Regions from separate parts of the Pseudoalteromonas sp. TP27 genome, predicted to be linked through region 2. Evidence: predicted binding sites of a transcription regulator. Region 2 holds the regulator's gene; each other region holds the start of a gene.
What was found. Region 2 encodes MetJ, which represses methionine synthesis genes. Its sites were predicted from a motif close to TAGACGTCTAGACGTCTA; they were not measured.
Positions count from the first base shown of each region.

Region 1: metK (methionine adenosyltransferase) is a predicted target of MetJ. The motif match lies at 1,043-1,060, and genes of this name have one in related genera.
Region 3: PX700_RS07775 (methylenetetrahydrofolate reductase) is a predicted target of MetJ. The motif match lies at 4,206-4,223, and genes of this name have one in related genera.

Region 1 covers NZ_JARDAK010000008.1:112,669-120,213, reverse strand. The annotation lists gene metK (methionine adenosyltransferase) at 1-941, opposite strand, end outside; gene tkt (transketolase) at 1,245-3,236, shown strand; gene PX700_RS11500 (hypothetical protein) at 3,481-4,671, shown strand; gene PX700_RS11495 (hypothetical protein) at 4,668-5,474, shown strand; gene PX700_RS11490 (hypothetical protein) at 5,691-6,272, shown strand; gene PX700_RS11485 (hypothetical protein) at 6,247-7,071, shown strand; gene ppnP (pyrimidine/purine nucleoside phosphorylase) at 7,371-7,545, shown strand, end outside.
Region 2 covers NZ_JARDAK010000007.1:69,278-76,822, forward strand. The annotation lists gene priA (primosomal protein N') at 1-1,228, opposite strand, end outside; gene rpmE (50S ribosomal protein L31) at 1,459-1,674, shown strand; gene PX700_RS10340 (malic enzyme-like NAD(P)-binding protein) at 2,200-3,441, shown strand; gene metJ (met regulon transcriptional regulator MetJ) at 3,689-4,009, opposite strand; gene metB (cystathionine gamma-synthase) at 4,299-5,546, shown strand; gene metL (bifunctional aspartate kinase/homoserine dehydrogenase II) at 5,756-7,545, shown strand, end outside.
Region 3 covers NZ_JARDAK010000005.1:5,322-12,866, forward strand. The annotation lists gene PX700_RS07760 (DUF3581 domain-containing protein) at 1-390, shown strand, start outside; gene PX700_RS07765 (DEAD/DEAH box helicase) at 566-1,813, shown strand; gene PX700_RS07770 (sensor domain-containing diguanylate cyclase) at 1,873-2,850, shown strand; gene PX700_RS07775 (methylenetetrahydrofolate reductase) at 3,206-4,162, opposite strand; gene PX700_RS07780 (M16 family metallopeptidase) at 4,412-7,294, shown strand; gene cysE (serine O-acetyltransferase) at 7,503-7,545, shown strand, end outside.

The DNA.
Region 1 (7,545 bases), on a different contig from region 2:
TCAACGCTGATAGAAGTAGGCTCTGCAACACCAATAGCGTAAGAAACTTGAAGTTCACACTTATCAGCTAGGCCAGCAGCCACTACATTTTTAGCTACGTAACGTGCAGCGTATGCAGCACTACGGTCAACTTTTGATGGATCTTTACCAGAGAAAGCACCACCACCGTGACGAGCCATACCACCGTATGTATCTACAATGATTTTACGACCTGTTAAACCACAATCGCCCATTGGTCCGCCAATTACAAAGCGACCTGTTGGGTTAATGAAAAACTTAGTCGCGCTTGTAATAAGTTCAGCAGGAAGTACCGGCTTGATGATTGTTTCCATCACCGCTTCTACTAAATCTTTTTGTGAAATATCTTCGCTGTGCTGAGTAGAAAGTACCACTGCATCAATACCTACTGGTTTGCCGTTTTCGTATGCAAAAGTAACTTGAGATTTTGCATCTGGACGTAACCAGTTAAGCTCGCCGCTTTTACGAACCTCAGCTTGGCGCTGAACTAAACGGTGTGAGTAAGTAATTGGAGCAGGCATTAGTACTTCTGTCTCGTTACATGCGTAACCAAACATTAAGCCTTGGTCGCCAGCACCTTGTTCTTCTGGGCTAGTACGGTCAACACCTTGGTTAATGTCAGGAGACTGTTTACCAATAGTGTTTAAAATAGCACACGAGTCTGCATCGAAACCCATGTCTGAATTTGTATAGCCAATGTCACGAATTGTTTTACGTGTAATTTCTTCGATATCAACCCATGCGCTAGTAGTGATTTCACCACCAACCATAACCATACCGGTTTTTACGTAAGTTTCGCATGCAACACGGGCATGAGAGTCTTGCTCTAGGATAGCATCAAGTACCGCATCAGAGATTTGATCGGCGATTTTATCCGGATGACCTTCAGAAACTGATTCAGAAGTAAATAAATGTTTTGCCATTGTAATTCTGCTCACAAATATTGCGCTTCACAAACGTCGGTATTAGCGCTAAAAAATTAAGGGGCGTATTTTATCGAAAACAAAACACCTTGCATAGTGTTTTTACGCCTAGACGTCTAAATAAAATGTATAATAACTTTTTGGTCTTAAAAAATATTCATAATGCCTCATTTTTATAGGGTTTTTAATTGCACACAGCCCCCACAATAAGTAAGAATGGTGCCATAAAAGCTCTTAAGTGACTTATGAGCATAAACGATTACATAAATACCCGCGCAAATACACATAAAGGTAGGAGAATTCATGCCATCTCGCAAAGAACTTGCAAATGCTATTCGCGTCTTGTCAATGGACGCAGTACAAAAGGCCAAATCTGGTCACCCTGGAGCCCCTATGGGCATGGCCGATATCGCAGAAGTACTATGGCGCGATTATCTAAAGCATAACCCAACAAATCCAGAGTGGGCTGACCGTGACAGATTTATTCTTTCAAACGGCCACGGTTCAATGCTTATATATTCTCTATTGCACCTAAGTGGTTACGACTTACCACTGGACGAAATTAAAAACTTCCGTCAAATGCATTCTAAAACACCAGGTCACCCTGAATATGGCTATGCACCAGGAATCGAAACTACTACGGGTCCATTAGGTCAAGGGATCACAAATGCCGTAGGTATGGCAATTGCTGAAAAAGCGCTAGCTGCACAGTTTAACCGTGAAGGTCACGATATTGTTGATCACTTTACCTATGCATTTATGGGCGACGGTTGCCTTATGGAAGGTATTTCTCATGAAGCGGGTTCACTTGCTGGCACATTAGGCCTTGGTAAACTTGTTGCATTTTGGGATGACAACGGCATTTCAATCGATGGCGAAGTAGAAGGTTGGTTTACAGATGACACGCCAGCGCGCTTTAAAGCATATGGCTGGCATGTAATTAGTGGTGTTGATGGCCACGACAGCGACGCTGTAAGTGCTGCAATTGCAGAGGCTAAAAGCGTTACCGATAAGCCATCACTAATTTGTTGTAAAACAATTATTGGTTACGGCTCACCTAATAAATCAGGTAGCCACGATTGTCACGGTGCTCCACTAGGTGATGACGAAATTAAAGCGTCTCGCGAATTTTTAGGTTGGACTGGCGATGCGTTCGAAATTCCTGATGATATTTACGCACAATGGGATGGCAAAGAAAAAGGCCAACAGCTTGAATCAAGCTGGGACGAAAAATTTGCAGCATACGCAAAAGCATACCCAGAGCTAGCGTCAGAATACAAGCGTCGTATTAACAACGAACTTCCTGGCGATTGGGCTGAAAAATCTCAAGCGTATATTGAGCAATTACAAGCAAACCCAGCAAACCCAGCGTCTCGTAAAGCATCGCAAAATGCACTAAATGCATTTGGTCCGTTATTACCAGAATTTATGGGTGGCTCAGCCGATTTAGCTGGCTCAAACTTAACAATTTGGGATGGCTCTAAAGGTTTAACACACGATGATGCAAGCGGTAACTACATTTACTACGGTGTACGTGAGTTTGGTATGTCAGCAATTATGAATGGTATTGCTCTTCATAAAGGCTTTATTCCTTACGGTGCTACGTTCTTAATGTTTGTTGAATATGCAAAAAATGCTGTACGTATGGCTGCATTAATGAAGCAACCAAGCATTTTTGTATACACGCACGATTCAATTGGTTTAGGTGAAGATGGTCCAACTCACCAACCAGTAGAGCAAATTGCAAGCATGCGTTTAACGCCTAACTTATACAACTGGCGCCCGTGTGACCAAGTTGAGTCGGCAATTGCATGGCAACAAGCTATTGAGCGTAAAGACGGCCCTACATCGCTTATCTTTACTCGCCAAGGTCTTGAGCAACAAGCGCGTGACGCACAGCAATTAGCAGATGTTAAGAAGGGTGGTTACATCCTTAGTTGTGACGGCAACCCAGAGATTATCTTTATTGCGACGGGCTCTGAAGTGCAACTAGCACAAGATTCAGCAAGCGAACTACGCAGCCAAGGTAAAAAGGTACGTGTTGTATCTATGCCATGTACTGATGCCTTTGAAGATCAAAGCGCTGCATACAAAGAAAGCGTATTACCGGCATCTGTTTCACGTCGCGTAGCAGTAGAAGCGGGTATTGCTGACTACTGGTACAAGTATGTAGGTCTAAACGGCGCAGTAGTAGGTATGACTACCTTTGGTGAGTCGGCACCTGCTGGTGAGCTGTTTGAGCACTTTGGTTTTACAGTGGCAAACATTGTAAGCAAAGCAAACGAGCTTTTTTAATAGCTTTGATTAAATAAAGTAAGTAATTGAAAAGCCCGCACTGTGAAAAATAGTGCGGGCTTTTTTGTTTGTAGGTCGTGCTTTAGCGCGTTAAAGGTATATCAAAAATATGACGCCATAAATGACGACCTACAATGGAGCAAAAAAGGTGCAATTCAACATTATAATACTGCGTTAAAAACTTTTGCTCTAATAAATAATTTAACGTAGTATTTTAACCCAGACTCATTTACAAGGAAGAAATATGTCTTGGTCTAAACTCAATAAAACTATCAATGCTCATTCTGTAATCCCTATTGACGCGCTTAGCTGTCGAGATTTTGGTGTTAAGCTCCCTGTTAATTTCCCATTTAGTAAAGCTAAATTTACCTGCCAAGCTCTCGCTATGCTATCGCAGCTCAATGACTATGATTTAAAAATGGTGTGCGCCGATATCATTCAAATATGCGCTAATCCAAATGCTAACAACTCAATTAAGCATAGCCGTAACCCGCTGCGCCGTTTATGGCGAACAAAGTACCCGTTCCGTAATTATCATTTTTTAATACGTTATAGCTTAGAAGCAAGTAATATATCCATAACCGATATATTATTTGATAAGCAATTAGAGGGAGCCAAAAATAATTTTGCTGCAGAGCGTACCATGCTTTATGAAGTGAAAAGGCGAAGCCGTCATACATACGACAAAGCAATGAATGATGACGAAATAAAGAAAGTACAAGGAGCTTGGGAACCAATACCAACTCCAACCACACAAATAAAAACGCAGCATGCGGCGGTCAATGGTATGCAAAATGAGCTTAACAAAGCCACATGGTTAATGGGCACCCACCTTGATAGATCCTATGAGGGAGACGGTATAAAAGCTTATACGTTATTTCATAACCCCACCGATTATACAAAGCTTGACTTAATTGAGTGCGCGTTTGATAAGCGTTCAGGGACTAAATCCCACAATGCTCAGCATTTAGCAGCCGTGCTGGCACAAAATAATCAGCAAGGTAAACAAGTAAAATGGCTAGCTCACAGCCAAGGGGCAATCATTTTTTGTGCCGCGCTAGAGCATTATCGCATTCACTATGGTAAGCCTCTTGCGGGTCAGCAACTCGCTGTGCATGGTTCAGGCTCAAATGTCGAACGTTTAAAACGCATTGCCCATAGCGTAGGTGTAAAAGTAGTCTCAGTGCGTAATAACCCTTATGATTTAGTGCCTAATTTAGCTGACCGCAGTAAAATATCATCCAGTAGTTTAGTACGTTCGCTGAAATTTAAAGGGCTGGTTACAGATGGCTCTGTTGGCGAAAGCCCACACACTTTACCATTTTTAGGCTTAGTCACCTATGCTGACCAACTGCAAATGCTAGGTAATAATGAAAAGGCCGATATAGTAAGAAAGTTTATTAAAACTCTACCGCCTACGGATGCGCGATTATGATCAAATTAGCCAAGGCGTTTTACCGTGGTTTTATTGGCGGGCCCAGCTTCGACAACTGTATTCATTATCGCTTTATTTTAGAAGATAAGCAGTTAACACTTGATATGCCTAGCAGTAATGTTGCTGCTGTACCGTCTACCATTGACGTGTCGTTTCCCTATAATTCGAAAACTTGGTTTAATCAGCACAAGGAAGATTATTTCCATCACGTATATGTACATATGCTTACTAAAAACTGGATGTACTTGCCACCAGTGAGCTATTTGCCAAGTAGTGAGTATGGCATGCTTAGTTGCCAACTAAGAATTAAGCAAACCCACAAAATAAATGTACAGGACTTTGAGCAACTTAAGCATTTTGTAATTGAATCATATGAGAACTTTCATTGGGGACCTGATGGCAGAAATACCGAAGTTAAAAATGACACTACATTAGAATCAAGTAAAATGGCCGTCCCTTTTGAGCCTGATGAGTTAGAGGAAGAAATTTTAGGACGTATTGAGACTCGAGGATATCCACCACTACCGGCGGCCAAAGAAGTTATACTTAATAATCGCCAGTGGGTGTTTTACCAAGTAAAAAGAAACAACAGTCTCTCTCGCCAAGATTTTTATTGTTTACCATTAAGTGAACATGCTTTTTTAGAGGTTGAATTTAATCATCGTATTGATCGCTCTGATAAGCATAAAAAATGGGCTAAGCATGCACTTGAGTCACAACAGCGGATTATGGAATCAATAAAGCTCAGTGATTTACCTCCAGACTACGATAATTTAATTACTGATAATACAAATAATGCTTAAATTAGCTAAGGCGTTTTATCGTGGTTTTATTGGGGGGCCCAATTTTGAAAATTGTGTTCACCATCGCCTTATTTTAGAAGACAGACTACTCACTCTCGATGTACCGGATAGCAATGTCGCAGCTTTACCATCTACCATTGATATATCGTTTCCTTACAATTCAACAAGCTGGTTTAATCAACATAAAAAAACTATTTACACCATGAATACGTACATATGCTTACTGAAAACTGGATGTATTTACCACCGATTAACACCTTCCTTAGCAGAGAGTTTGGTATGTTTAGTTGCCAACTAAGGATTAAACAAACCAATGAAGTCAATGTGCTTGATATCAACCAATTAAAACATTTTGTGATTGAATCATATGACAACTTTCATTGGGGACCTGATGGCAGAAATACCGAAGTTAAAAATGATACCACATTAGAATCCAGTAAAAGAGCAAACCCTTGGCAGGGCGAAGCACTAAAAAAGGAGATTTTAGAGCGTGTAGAAATTTATGGTTATCCACCATTGCCCGCTGCTCAAGAGACAATTATTAATAATCGTCAATGGGTATTTTATCAAATTAAAAAATCAAATCGACGCTCTCGCTATGATTTTTATTGCCTCCCTTTAAGTGAACATGCTTTTTTAGAAGTAAAGTTTAACCATCGTGTTGACCGCTCAGATAAACATAAAAAATGGGCTAAGCATGCACTTGAATCACAACAGCGGATTATGGAATCAATAAAGCTCAGTGATTTACCTCCAGATCACGATAATTTAATTGCTGATAATTCTAAAAGTGTTTAATTTAGCCAAGGCTTTTTACCGTGGTTTTATTGGCGGGCCCAGCTTCGACAACTGTATTCATCACCGCCTTATTTTAGAAGATAAGTTACTTACTCTTGATATACCGGATAGCAATGTCGCAGCTGTACCGTCTACTATTGATATATCGTTTCCTTACAATTCAACAAGCTGGTTTAACCAACATAAAAAAAACTATTTACATCATGAATACGTGCATATGCTCACTGAAAATTGGATGTATTTACCACCAGTTAGTTATTTGCCCAGTAGTGAGTATGGCATGCTCAGTGGTCAGTTACGGATTAAACAAACCAATAAAATCAATGTGCTTGATATCAGCCAATTAAAACATTTTGTAATTGATGAGTACGATGACTTTCATTGGGCCCCAGATGGAAAAAACACTAAAATCAAAAATGATACCACCTTAGAATCGAGTAAAAGAGCAAATCCTTGGCAGGGGGAAGCTTTAAAAGAAGAAATTATAGGTCGTATTGAATCTTATGGAAAGCCGCCATTACCTGCCGCTAAAGAGGTTATGATTAATAATCGCCAATGGGTATTTTACCAAGTAAAAAAAAGTAATAGGCGCTCTCGTCACGATTTTTATTGTTTGCCATTAAGTGAGCATGCTTTTTTAGAGATAAAATTTAACCATCGTGTTGATCGCTCTGATAAGCATAAAAAATGGGCTAAGCATGCACTTGAATCACAACCGCGGATTATGGAATCAATTAAGCTCACTGAGTTACCCTCGGACCATGATAATTTAATAACAGATAACTCGCAGGGGTTTTAACTTTCTCAAAGTCTACCTTTTATAAAAGAGTTACTTTTAAAAGCCAGAAATATGCGCATCTACAAGTAGTTGTACCCAAAGTTAAGGATCGTTATTTGTAGACGTAGAGCTTGCTCACGTGAGAAGCGTAGCTTCTAATTATTTAACATATCCTCTAAAAACTAATATTCAATAAAAATAGGTTGTTGTTTGCCGTTATGATATTTTGACTTAATGTTTTTCGCTCCACTTCCTTGCAAGCTCATTATGTATCAGGCAATGTGACCGCAATTAAATATAAAAATTAGCAGGAGCTAAAAATGCCAAAGTTCGATAACGTGAGTGTAGTAAAAAAAGCCAATGTATATTTTGACGGAAAAGTGTCGAGCCGTACCGTTATTTTAGGTGATGGCGAAGCAAAAACGTTGGGCTTTATGCAACCAGGTGAGTTTGTTTTTGATACAAACCAAAAAGAATGCATGGAGCTTTTAGCTG
Region 2 (7,545 bases):
TAGCAAGGCTTGCATGTGCAATACCCGCTTGGTCGGGCTGACCTTTCATATCGAGTAACTTAAATTGGTTGTCGGTCGCTGTTTGCGCACGCTCGGTTAAACTTAATAGCTGGTATTTGTTATTAATTGCTTTGTGGAGTGTTTCAAGCGCGGGTGTGGCGCTGCCTAATATAAGCGGGATTTTATGCTGAAAAGCTCTGTAAGCGGCTAAATCACGAGCATGGTAACGAAGGGTATCTTGTTGTTTAAATGACGAGTCGTGTTCTTCATCAACAACAATCATTCCGAGTTTTAAAAATGGTAGAAAAATACTCGAACGCGTGCCAATAACTATCGCGCAACTGCCTTTTTCGCAAAAGCGCCATGTTTGTAAACGTTCGTTGTCGGTAAGTGCTGAGTGCCAAAGCATAATAGGTGTATCAGGAAAGCGGCGGCGAAAACGATTCACTGTTTGTGGTGTTAGGCCGATTTCGGGCACGAGTACGAGAGCTTGCTCGCCACGTTTGAGTACTTCTTCTAGGCACTGTAAATACACTTCGGTTTTACCGCTGCCCGTTACGCCTTCTAATAAAAAGCTGCTAAAGCCAGTACTTTGATTGATAGCTGTGCAAGCAACCGCTTGTTCTTTATTAAGCACTGGTTTACTACCAACCGTTGGCGCAACGCTTTGCCATTGGTTATCGTGCTCAATAGTTTGTGTTATGAGTTCTTTATCTATTAAGCTATCTATTGTTTTTTTACTAAAGCCCAATGCTTTTAATTCAGTTAATGATGACTTACCTGATTGCGATAACTGCTTTAATAGGTTGAGCTGTGTTTTAGCTTTTAATGACGGTACTTTTGCACCTTTTTCTGTCAGAGCAACCATATTAATGCTGGTTTTATCTGGTGATTCACCTTGGCGAAGTACAGCCGGTAGCGCTATATGAATAGTTTCGCCTAAAGGGTAGCAGTAGTAGCGAGCAGTAAAGCTAAGTAAGTCTAAATGTTGGGAACTTAAAATAGGGGTATCGTCGATGACTTCTATAATACTTTTTATTTTATTTTCTGGGACATCAGTACTATTTTTGATACTGAGAATTACGGCTACTTTTTTTTGATTACCAAAAGGTACCAAAACCCGCATGCCGGGTAGTAAAGGAGTTGATAAGCCACTGAGCTGTTCTTCTATTTTATAATCAAAGGTGCGTGGAAGCGGAACTTTAATAGCAACTTCAGCAAAACTCATAACAACTCAACCCGTAAAATTAATGCTGTAATGTACTAAAAATAACGCTAAAAACCTACTAGCAATAGTACTTGAGAAAGAGATTGTTCACTTTTTTAGCGAAAACCTAAATAAATACTTGTGCAGGGGAAGGTTGTTGGATAAAATCCGCCACCAACAAATTTGTTTTAACGACGTATGGTGCCAGACTCCGGGTTTGGAGAGCGATGCGGCCTTAACTAGAGGTTCCTATGAAAGAAGGTATTCACCCTAAGTACGAAGTAATTTCTGCAACATGTTCATGTGGAAATAAATTCGAAACTAGCTCAACTCTTTGTAAAGACATTCACTTAGACGTATGTTCTGCGTGTCACCCGTTTTACACTGGTAAGCAAAAAGTTTTAGACACTGGCGGACGTGTTGATCGTTTCAACAAACGCTTCGGTGCACTTGCCAGCAAGAAATAATTATTGCTGTTTAGTTAAAAAAAGCACCTTAGGGTGCTTTTTTTGTGCCTAAAATTTGTTATTTATTATTTTATTTCGCTGACTTTAGCTATATCCCCTTTGCATAACTATTTCCTATTCTTATTCTGAGTATGCATAATCCTTTACAGACAAATCGATAGATATTCTCTATATTTTAAATAGTACAATTTTTAACTAGGTTGATAAAAGTAGCTAACGTGGGCTTATCTGTTTTTAAAGTAGAGTAGTAGGCTGTTATTTTAAGTTTATGCTGATACTTTATATATACATTTTATTAATATTTTAATAAGTATAAAAGCACCTCAAAACTTACTTTTTAGGTGAATTTTTATTTATGAAATGTTGATATAATTCTGCAAAGTTACTGAAAAACCTCTTAAAATCAAAGGATATAGCATATAACAGGATAGACCTGATATTGCTTGGAATTTAAAAATAATAAGGGTATCGTACCCCAAGACTCCACCTCTCACTTTAACTTAAATTGCAGGATACCATCGCGTTATGTCTGACTTTCGTGAACAAGCACTACATTATCACTCACATCCCGTACCTGGTAAAATTAGCATTGAGCTAACAAAGCCCGCTGAAACGGTTCATGATCTCGCACTTGCGTATAGCCCAGGTGTTGCCGAACCTGTACGTGAAATTGCTGCAGATCCTGCTAATGCATATAAATATACCGGTAAAGGTAATATGGTTGCGGTTATCACTAACGGTACTGCAATTTTAGGACTTGGCAATTTAGGTCCTTTAGCGTCTAAACCAGTAATGGAAGGTAAAGCGTTATTGTTTAAACGTTTTGCAGGGCTTGATTCTATTGATATTGAAGTTAAGCACAAAACAACAGAAGACTTCATTAATACGGTTGCCAACATTGCCGACACCTTCGGCGGTATCAACCTTGAAGATATTAAAGCCCCAGAGTGTTTCGAAATTGAAAAGGCATTGATTGAACGTTGTAGTATTCCGGTTTTTCATGATGATCAACACGGTACTGCAATTGTAACGGCTGCTGGTATGCTCAACGCGCTAGAAGTACAAGGTAAATCAATTGAAGATGCAATTATTGTATGTTTAGGGGCTGGCGCTGCAGCAGTTGCGTGTATGGAGCTGTTAATTAAGTGTGGTGCACTGCGTGAGCACATTTACATGCTGGACCGCAAAGGTGTTATTCATACTCGTCGCGATGACTTAAACGAATACAAACAACTGTTTGCTAACAATACCGATAAACGTACGCTGCAAGATGTAATTGCAGATGCGGATGTATTTGTAGGCGTTTCTGGCCCTAACTTATTAGCGGCTGAAGATTTAAAGCTAATGGCAGCAAAACCGGTTGTGTTTGCGTGTTCAAATCCAGATCCTGAGATTGATCCTGCACTTGCGCACGGCGCACGCAACGATTTAATTATGGCAACAGGGCGCTCTGATTACCCTAACCAAGTTAATAATGTTTTATGCTTCCCGTTTATTTTCCGTGGTGCACTTGATGTACGTGCAAGCGCTATTAACGATGAAATGAAAATTGCTGCAGTAGAGGCTATTCGTAGTATTGCCAAAGAGCCAGTACCTGCAGAAGTTTTAAAAGCCGCTGGTGTTGATAAACTAGAATTTGGTGCGCAGTATATTATTCCAAAACCAATGGATCCACGTTTACTACCGCGTATAGCAAGAGCTGTTGCACTTGCTGCTCTTGAGTCGGGTGTAGCACAAATTGATTTACCAGAAAATTATATGCAGTAAATCTATACAGTAGATCTATGCAATAAAATTTAGACATAAAAAAACCTCAGTATTAACTGAGGTTTTTTTATGTCTTTGTAATATTTATACCAATTCCAATAAATAGCTGATCTATTTTACTTGCTAAAACAACCCATTTCTTTGTTGTAAATTTCGCAAAGGGAATAACCATTTACATCAATTTACGCCTAGAACTGAATTATTTTTTCGGCGTAAAATTTAGATCACATACTTAATGGAATTGGCATTATTCTTCGTTTAAAACGGGTACTTCTAGACCCATTTCTTGCATTATTTTTTTAACTTCTTCAGGTACTTTTTCTGCGTTATCTTTACGTAGGTCGTCATCATTTGGTAGAGGTTGGCCAGTAAAAGCATGCAAAAATGCTTCACATAATAGTTCACTATTTGTAGCATGGCGAAGGTTGTTGATTTGACGGCGTGTACGTTCGTCAGTTAATACCTTTAATACATTTAGCGGGATCGAAACGGTGATCTTTTTAACTTGCTCTGATTTTTTCCCGTGTTCTGCGTATGGGTGAATATACTCACCATTCCATTTAGCCATAAGATGTATCGTTGCCTCAGATTATTAATTTCTCACACGGCATAAAAAGCGTGTAAATATGCGTGAAATTCTATCGATTTAAAAAAGATAGTCAAATAATAGATACAGATCTACCTTAATAAGCCTATTGTGGATGTAAATATAGGCGCACTTTAACAAACTTAATTGTGGCGTTAGTTATGGCTATCTTTGTTTTTAGCCATCTAGAGCTTTAAAATACTTTGACTTATCAAAATGGATAATTTACTCTTTTAGACGTCTAAACATCCAAATTAATCAGGTGACGAATATGAGCGAAGAAAATAAAGCAACCATTGCTGTGCGTAACGGCGTTGATGCTGATAAGCATCATGGAGCGGTAGTACCGCCAATCTATTTATCGACTACGTATTCGTTTGCCGACTTTGATACTAAACGCGAGTATGACTATGGTCGTAGCGGCAATCCTAATCGGGATATTTTAGCTGAAACGCTTGCTAAGCTTGAAGGTGGTGCTCGCGGCATAATTACGGCTACAGGCATGGCTGCCGTACATTTAGCTACTCAGCTACTTAACAGTGACGATACGCTAGTAATTCCACATGATTGTTATGGTGGTAGTTATCGTTTATTTACATCATTACAAAAACGCGGCTTACTAAAGCTCGAAATACTCGATTTAACAAAAGCAGAAAGCCTGCAACAAATTTTAGCAATTAAACCTAAGCTTATTTGGATAGAAACCCCAAGTAACCCAGTACTTCGTTTAACAGATATTAAAGCGGTTACCGATGTTGCAAAACAATGCGGTGCATTGGTTGCCGCAGATAACACGTTTTTGTCTCCTGCCTTACAAAACCCTATTAAGTTTGGTGTCGATATTGTGGTGCATTCAACTACTAAATACATTAACGGACACTCAGATGTTGTGGGTGGCGCTGTTATTACAGCAACACAAGAGCTAGGCGATGAGCTTGCTTGGTGGGCTAATAACATTGGTATTACGGGCGCACCTTTTGATAGTTATTTAACGCTGCGTGGTTTACGTACTTTAAATGTGCGCCTAAGGCAGCATCAAGAAAATGCACTGGCAATAGCTGAGTACTTAGAAAGCTCTGAATTTGTAAGCCAAGTTTATTACCCAGGTCTTGAGTCACATCCTCAACACGAGCTTGCTAAAGCACAACAACTTGGCTTTGGTGGCATGGTTAGTTTTGATATTAAAGGCGATATAAACGACGCTGCAGCATTTTTAACTAGCCTTAAAACGTTTAGTTTAGCTGAGTCATTAGGTGGCGTAGAGAGCTTAATTTGTCATCCTGCAACCATGACGCACGCAGGCATGGATGCAACAGCACGTTTAGAAGCGGGTGTTGGCGATACGCTTATTCGTATTTCGGTAGGTATTGAAGATATACACGATTTAGTCGCTGATTTTGAGCGCGTGTTTAAACTTGTAAAACCAGGGCAAAATAAAAATGTTGGCCGTGTAGGCAAAGGGGCTGGTACTTCTGGTGGTAGCGTTAAATTAAGTGCAGTACGTCCGGCGCTTTGGTAAGTAATACCAACCCACAATAATACCTAATCAATTTGAGGGATTAAACCAGACGCTAACGTCGTTAAAAATTTCTGATATACGACTGCATGGATGCAGAGCAATGCAGGAGCAATTAGTGATAACAACTAAATAACGAAATATTTGCTTTGTTATCGACACGGTTTTCTTACCTCAAAATAGACCACTTAATTAAGCGAATTGGTATAAATATGGTTAATTGTATACATAAATTTGGTGGCTCGAGTTTAAGCTCAAGCGATCGCTATCAAAGCGTAGCAAAAATAATAATTACGCATACTCAACCGGGTGATTGTGTGGTGGTATCGGCTGCGGGTAAGACAACCGATACGCTAGTATTACTTTGGCAAAGTTATCAAAAAGAAGATACTCAAGCAGTAGCCGATATTCTATTGCAGTTAAATAACCATCAAAGTGATTTAATAGATCAGCTATTAGAAGCCGATTTAAAACGAATTGCACTTAAAACACTAAGTATCGAACTTAGCTATATTGCAGAACGTGCTCAAGCTGAGCAACTAAAAGAGGCTGCATTACTTGCACATGGCGAACTGTGGTCAGCACGTTTACTCGCTACTTATTTACAGCAACTAAATATTGAGGCATGCGCTCAAGATGCACGTACTCTTTTTACCTTAAGTGATGGCGAATTAATGCATGCAAAAAATGTGCAGCAATGTGGGCAGTTAATTTTACCTAATAAAATAAATGTTGTTACTGGGTTTATTGCCGCAGATATTAAAGGCGAGACAGTAACGCTTGGACGTAATGGTAGTGATTACAGTGCAACACTGCTTGCAAATTATTGTAATGCTAAGCAAGTATGTATTTGGACTGATACGCAAGGAGTGTTTAGTACTGATCCACGTAAAGTGCAAAAAGCGATTAAATACGGCAAAATTTGCCGTGGACAAGCTAATTTACTGGCTCGTTTAGGTAATCCTGTTTTACATGCTAAAACGCTATCGCCTCTTAAAAATACCGATATTAAGCTAGCTGTTCGCAGTAGTTTTGATGTGCAAGCAAGCCCAACCGATATCGTAAAAGAGGGAGCAGCGAAGAAAAAACGTTTTATAACCACCTTACAAAATGTGGACCTATTAATGGTTGAAGGATTAAGTGAGGGAGAGGTTGCAAGTGTTAGTCAGCTTATTCAGCATAGCCTGCATCACTTTAATCACAATGGTGAAGTGTATTTGGTAGTACCAGCAGCACAAACTTATCTGGTTATTAATTATTTTGCGGGTAGGGCAAATATTAGTGAGTCAAATTTAAACGGCTGTGCAATTGTAGCGCCTGAGCAAGATGTTAATACATTAAGCTTACAAGCATTAGGTTTATTAAAACTCCACAGCATAAAACCTCGTTTTGTCCATCAAGATACTGGCTATGCTTTATTACTTACCGATCAATTTATAGATAGCGATATACAAAGTGCTTTACACGATAAGCTAATTAATAAAGGCCAAGAAATAGCAATTATAGTTGCGGGGCTTGGTAACGTAGGTGATGCTTTTATTAAGCAGTTATCGGCACAATTTGAGCGTTTATCAGATGACTTTAGCATTAAATTAGTTGCATTAGTACGCTCTCAAGAGATGTTGTTTAATCCAAGTGGAGTTAATCCTCAAACATGGAAAAAACAATGGAAGCTTGAGGCAAAAAAATACCAAAGTAGTGATTTATTAAATGCAATTAGCGAGCTTGATTACGAGCATAAAGTTGTCATTGATATTACCGCTAGCGAGCAATTTAGTCAGCTTTATACTGGTTTTGTCCAAAGCGATTGTCATTTAATTAGTGCAAATAAATATGCGGGTACAGCGCCTACGCTCTGGTATCAAACGCTTAGAAATAATTTGGCAGAGCGCAACTTATATTGGCGATATAATACAAGTGTCGGCGCTGGTTTACCTATTAACTTTGCCTTGGCAGATTTGCAAAATAGTGGCGATAAAATAACACGTATAGAAGGTGTTTT
Region 3 (7,545 bases), on a different contig from region 2:
AGCCAATGCCCAACACTTACAAACAGCCTAATAAAAAACTATGTTGAGTTTTCAGGTGCTGCGTTTCCACACGTAATTATTCCATTAATGGGTAAACAAGAGGTAATGATAAACCCTGCTCGCCCTATGGTTATTTACGAATCAATGATTATTAATCTTGATAACCTTGATATTAAAGCACCTACGCTTGAATTTGCTGAACCAAGTTTTGAGTATGCAGGTAAACGCGGAAAAATTACTTTGCGCTTTAATTTACTCGAAAACGGCGAGAAAGTCGGTTTTGGTGAAAAGCACATGGTAGTTTCGGGTATTCGTGAATATTGCCAAGCAACAGTTGACGATTTAATCGCGTTTTACAACGAACGTAAAGCGACGTTAAAACCCGCTTAAAGCTATATAAAATTATAAAAAGGCGCTAAATACGTTGTTATTTAGCGCCTTTTTTATTGGTTTTAAGAGTACAGCTAGATTAGCCGAGGGATTGGATACTTTTCTGGATTGGTTAATTTACGCAGTACAGTAATATGCGTACAATAGCGCTCTTTGTTATTTTAAAGCTAAGCCTATGTCTGCCACTACGTTCTCATCACTTAATCTCGACCCGTTATTATTAACAGCGATTGAGCAAAATAATTACACTACGCCTACCGCAATTCAGATTAAAACTATTCCGCCTATTTTAGCCGGAAGTGATGTAATGGGCAGCGCGCAAACAGGCACGGGTAAAACTGCTGCGTTTGTTTTACCGCTGTTACATAAGCTTTTAAATACCCCTAAAAAAGATGAGCAAGGCCTTGCCCGCATTGTGATTTTAACGCCAACACGAGAGCTTGCTCAGCAAGTATTTGCTAGCTTTGAAAAGTACGCACAAGGCACTAATATCAATGGCGCTTTAGCTTATGGTGGAGCAAGTATAGGCCCACAAATAAAAGCGCTTAAAACAGCGCAAGTTATAGTGGCAACACCAGGTCGTTTGCTCGATCATATAGTTAAAGGCAGCGTTATACTTTCAAGTGTAGATTCGCTTGTATTTGACGAAGCCGATCGCATGCTTGATATGGGTTTTATTGATGAAATTAAACGTATATTGCGACATATCCCGGGCGATCGCCAAACTCTACTCTTTTCGGCTACATTTGATGACAGCGTATTTGAGCTAAGTAAAAAGCTACTTAAAAATCCAGAGCTAATTGAAGTTGATAAACGTAACTCAGCCGCGGTTGAAGTAGAGCAAGTTATTTACTCGGTAGACGAGGATCGTAAGCGCGAACTTGTATCGCATATGATTGGCATGAAAAACTGGCGCCAAGTGCTTATTTTTACGCGTACAAAACAAATGGCTGATCAGCTAGCTAAAGAAATGTGTAAAGACGGTTTAAAAACCGAATCAATCCATGGCGATAAATCGCAAGGTGCACGCGACCGAGCACTGCAAAACTTTAAAGAAGGTATTACCCGCGTACTTGTTGCAACCGATGTCGCTGCGCGTGGTTTAGACATTTCTACACTTAGATACGTAATTAACTTTGAGCTACCATACATAGCAGAAGATTACGTGCACCGTATTGGCCGTACAGGTCGTGCTGGTGAACAAGGACTTGCTATGTCGCTGGTAAGTATTGACGAGCAATGGCTACTAGAAGAAATTGAAGTACTACTCGATACGCGTTTAACGCCGCAATGGTTAGAAGGCTACGAGCCTGATCCGAATAAAAAGCCAAAAGATAACCGTAAAAACACCAATAAGTCGCGAAAAGATCGCGATAAAAAACGCATCACTGGCAAAAGAGAGCCAAGTAGACGTCGTAAATAATAGCTTTTACTTTGCTTTTTTGCCTATACTGGAGCTACTAAATAGCCGAGGTAAAGTTAATGTTTGAAACTGATAAATGGGCATTTTCTGGTATTGATGGCCAAATATCTTTGCATAAATGGCAAAAAACAATCGACCTTATAACGGGGCTTTTTTCAGCCCCGTCGGGTTATATAGTTCAGGCAACAAGCAAAGGCTATCGCGTTGTTATTAGAAGTAACGAAGGCGGCTCTAGCTTTGAGAACAACCCGATACTTCCCCCTCAAACTCCTCTTTTTTGTCGGCACGTCGCCGAAACTAACAATATTTTATATGTTAATGATGCAAGTAATAATAATGCATGGAACACCCTACCAGAAGTCGTTGAAGATGGTGTTGAATCCTATCTGGGTTTACCTATTCATTGGCCTGAAGGCGAAGTGTTTGGCACGCTGTGCTTAAAAGACACCAAAATAACAAGTTACACCGATGAATACTTTGAACTCATAGAGCAACTACGCGATTTAATTGAAGACGACTTAGCGCTTGTGTATAGCTATGAGCAAATGCGCGAAATAGCCATGTTAGACTCATTAACGAATATTTATAATCGCCGAGCACTTAACTTATTAGCCCAGCAAAAACTTAACTTAGCGCTACGTTTAGGCTTTGACGTGTGTTGTTTGTTTATCGATATAAACGACTTTAAAAAATTAAACGACACCTGCGGACATGAAGTGGGCGACAAAGCCTTAATTATATTGGCAGATACGCTAAAAACGCATTTAAGAGATGCTGATATAGTAGGGCGCTTAGGTGGCGATGAGTTTGTTGCAGTAATGCAAGTAAGCGATAAAAGTAAGATTAACTACATCATGGATAAAATATCTTCTGAGTACTCAAAAGCCTTACTCAAAGAGGAGATTTGCGAATTATCGCTTAGTATTGGTTATAGTTTTACTAATAAACAAAAGCAGCCCTTTGAAGCGCTATTAAATGATGCAGACCACGCAATGTATAAAAATAAACAAGCGTATAAGCTAGCCAAAAAAGCGTAATAACAAAAGCAGTTTACTTAGGGTCTGTTGACCTTTCAAAGTTAAATTTGCAGCAGTCTGTTTGGTATTTAGGCAAGGCAGAGCCTATGCAGTGTGGTTATTCCCCATAAATAGGCGATAACGTAGCATTAATGCCAAACAGGCGCTGCCCAAAGGGTTCTTCCTAGGGGCTATTTACTCTTTGTTGCTCGATTTTTACTTAGCCCGCTAGGTTACAAATTTCGCGCCGTGATTAAATAGTCCCTAGTTTGAACAAATTTTAATCCGCAAAGATCAACAGACCCTAATCTTTGCCCATAAAAAAGCAAGCCATGAGGCTTGCCAAGAAGGGTGTTAATTAGCTCTAACCTAGCCTTTAAGCTATTAGTTTTTCAGCTAGATTTAATTCCATAATGGCCTTTAATAAACGATATAAGTTAATTGACGCGTCAATTTCTTCTTTACGGTTTGTTAAGCTTTCAATATTTAAGCCCAGTGGCACGTCTAGGTGTGCACAGCTTTTAATTATTAAGTCGAGGTTTTCGCGGCAAATACGCACTGATTCGCTTAGGGTATTGTCTGCATCAAGCATGCGCCATTTTGTAGCTTCTGGCACTGAAATACCCAACCACTTCATAAAGTCTAAGGTTTTTTCGCCGCCGCACGGGGTAAACGTTAATATAATACGTTGTGGTGTAATACCTTGTGCTTTACATGTACGCGCGTAGCTAGTGATTAACTCTATAGTAGCTTGTGCGTCGTAAACAGCTTGCGATATAAAAAACTGACAACCTTGTGCTGTTTTTTCTATTAATCGTTCATGCTCATTTCGTTTGCTTGAATGGCGCTCAGCAATAGTAACGCCACCTAAAAAGAAATCATCTGATTGCTCAGCCAATGCTTTATATGCATCAGGCAGGCTTAACTTTATATCGCCTACCGATGACGGGCTACCTACTAAAACTACATTTTGTAAATCGTAGTCGTTTTTAGTTTCACTTAACCAATCTTTAAATTCACCTACGCCACGCTGTGCCACACTTTTATAAGTAATTACATCTTGTGCAGATAAATTACGAATTAAATGGCTATATTCACGCGGATCAACGGTTTGTTTAAACGCAAATGGGCGCGCTTGGTTTGTACGGCTGCTTTCGTCTTGAATGTCGTAAATTATTACGCCGTCGTATTCAATTTCGTGTAAGCGACCCAATAGCTTTTCTGCAATGGTTTTTAATTGCGCTTTATCGGTGCCAATTTTAGGCGGCGTAGTACCAATAAGGTAAACACCTTGTTTGGTGTCCTCTATTTTCTCTTTTAATGATAAAGCCATAATCCTCATTCCAGCCAAGTGCGTGTTGATGGATTTAATATAGCAGCCATTTAGACGTCTAGATAGATTTATTTAATGAAAGTTTTTCAACTTAGGTGAGGAATATTCATACTGATAATTTAATAAACTGGCTGATTGACACAGTTGTTTACATAAAAAATGGGCTAAGGCTCTTACATTTACTCGCTTTAAGGCATAATCGTATTAATAACCTAACAATAAATTTGCTCAATTTAAAAAGGGACAACAATGAAATTTAAATTATTAGCAACCAGCTTAGCGGTATCGCTTGCGTTAACAGGTTGCGCCATGCAGCAAAACCAAAGCACGCAAACAACAGCACAACAAGAACAAGTAAATAAAGCTGATGATCGTGTTTTTTCACAAGATTACTTAATTGAAGAACTAGAAAACGGCTTACGCGTAATGGTTGTTAAAACCGATTACCCCGATGTCGTGTCGCTGCAAATACCGGTATCGGTTGGATCGCGTAACGAAGTTGAAGAGGGCAAAACAGGCTTTGCTCACTTTTTTGAACACATGATGTTTAAAGGCTCACAAAAATACCCTGAAGATGTGTATTCAGACATATTAAAAAATTCAGGGGTTGATAACCGCGCGTATACAACAAACGATTACACAAATTACCATTTAAACTTTTCAAAGCAGCATCTTGATAAAGTACTTGAGCTTGAAGCTGATATTTTTCAAAACTTAACCTACACCGAAGAGCAATTTAGAACCGAAGCACAAACGGTAAAAGGTGAGTACTTAAAAAACAACGCGAGCCCAGTTCGTAAATTATTAAGCGCTGTACGCGAAGAAGCGTTTGATAAGCACACGTATAAACACACCACTATGGGCTTTTTTAAAGACATAGAAGCCATGCCCGATCAAATGGCGTACGGTAAAGAGTTTTTTGCTAAATTTTACAAGCCTGAGTATGTATCGCTGGTAATTGTGGGCGATGTAGAGCCAGAAGAAACAATGGCAATGGTTAAAAAGCATTGGGGCAGCTGGAAAAAAGGTAACTACGTTGCTGACATTAAAGCAGAGCCTGTGCAACAAGCACCAAAATATTTGCACCAGCAAGATGAAGCGCTACCAGGGCATTGGTTACTTGTATCGTACAAAGGCGCTGCGTGGGAGCCTGCTAAAAAAGACAGAGCAGCACTTGATTTAATCTCACAACTTTATTTTTCAAATAATTCAGATTTATATCAAGAGCTAGTGGTCGACAAACAAATAGCGAGCCAAATGTTTACCTATAACCCAGAGACTAAAGATCCGGGTTTATTACACGTATTTGTTAAGGTAGAAAACGCAGACGATTTAGCCACTGCGCGCGATGCTATTAACCGCACTTATGCAAAAGCACGTACAGAGCTTGTTGATGAGCAAAAGCTGAATGATTTAAAATCAAACCTTAAATACAGCTTTATTAATGGCCTTGATTCGTCGCAAGCGATTGCTTCAACCCTTGCCAGTTACATGCATTTTGAGCGCGATCCTGAGGTTATAAACCAGCTGTATAAATCGGCAGATAACATTACCAGCGCAGATATTAAAGCCGTTGCTAATAAATACTTTACTGATAACGCACGTACCACATTAACGATGTCGGCACTTGATAAAGCCCCAGGGTTTGAGCAAGAAGTTGATTTAAATGCGCTTACTGCAAAGCTTGAACAAGCACCTGCGGCACCTGTATTTAAAGTACTTGATAAAACGAATAGCTCGCCATTAATTGATGTTAACTTTTTATTCAATACCGGTGCGGCTGCCGACCCTCAAGGTAAAAAAGGCGTTGCTGCGTTAACTGCAGCTATGCTTGCACAAGGTGGTTCGCAGGCGTCAAGCTATAAAGATATTCAAAAAGCACTTTATCCACTTGCGGGTAGCTTTGGTTATCAAATAGATAAAGAAATGCTGTCGTTCCAAGGGCGTATTCATAAAGATAATGCGGTGCAGTGGTATGCACTTGTGAGCGATCAATTACTAAACCCAGGCTTTAGAGAGGATGACTTTAAACGCCTCAAAAAAGAAATGATCGACGGCATTAAATCTGGCTTAAAAGCATCTAACGATGAAGAGCTAGGTAAAGAAGTGCTATATAGTGCGCTTTACAAAAATCACCCTTACGAAAGCTACAACTACGGTGATATTTCGGATTTAGAAGCATTGACGCTGGATGATGTTAAAGCGTTTTATAATAGCGAGCTTACGCAATCTAAACTCACGGTTGGCTTAATTGGGGCAGTGCCAGTAAAACTTAAAGCTAAAATGATGAGCGATTTTGCAACGCTACCAAAAGGTGAGCAAAGCCGTTTAAGTATTCCTGATGCGCCAGTGCTTAAAGGTCATCATGCAACGATTGTAGAAAAATCGGCACAATCGACTGCGGTATCGTTTGGTTTTCCTATTGATACAATAAGAAGCAGCGAAGACTGGACAGCCCTTTGGCTTGTGCGTTCGTACTTTGGTGAGCACCGTAGTTCTAACAGCTTTTTGTATGAGCGCATTCGTGAAACTCGCGGCATGAACTATGGCGATTACGCATACATTGAATACTTTCCACGTGGTATGTTTCAAACTAAACCTGATGCAAATTTAGGGCGCTCTGAGCAAATATTTCAAGTGTGGTTACGCCCACTTCGCTCTAATAACGATGCGCACTTTGCAACTCGTACGGCTTTATTTGAGCTAGATAAGCTAATTAAAAATGGTATGAGCGAAGATGACTTTGAAGCAACGCGTAACTTTTTAATTAACTTTGTGCCGCAAATGGTCGCAAGTCAAAATCGCCAACTAGGTTACGCACTTGATAGCGAATTTTACAACACAGATAGCTTTGTAAGTTACGTAACTAACAAACTTAAAACGCTAAGTGTTGCTGATATAAATCGTGTTATTAAAGAAAACTTACAAACTGACAATGTTCAATATGTGTTTATAACCGCAGACGGCGCTGATATGCAAAAACGTTTAGCATCGCAGCAAACATCGCCAATGGTTTATAACACCAATAAACCTGCTGAGCTGGTTGCTGAGGATAAAGTAATTGCTGATTATAAATTAGCAATTCCTGCTAAAAATATTGAAGTAATGAAAGTCGATAAAGTATTTCAATAATTTAAGCGGTTTTTAAACTGTTTAAAACGTATAAAAAATGCCCCAGTGCTTTAAAACTCTGAGGCATTTTTATTATTTAATAATCGAACTCAATAAACAGTTATACCTAATAACCAGAACAAATAACTAAGGGATTAACACCTTTGTGGCTAAATCCGTTAGACTTGGGAAAAGGCTATTTTATATCAACTTAAGGCAGTGCAGTATTATGCGTTATGCAATTTGGCAACAGCTTCGCGACGAAGCGAACG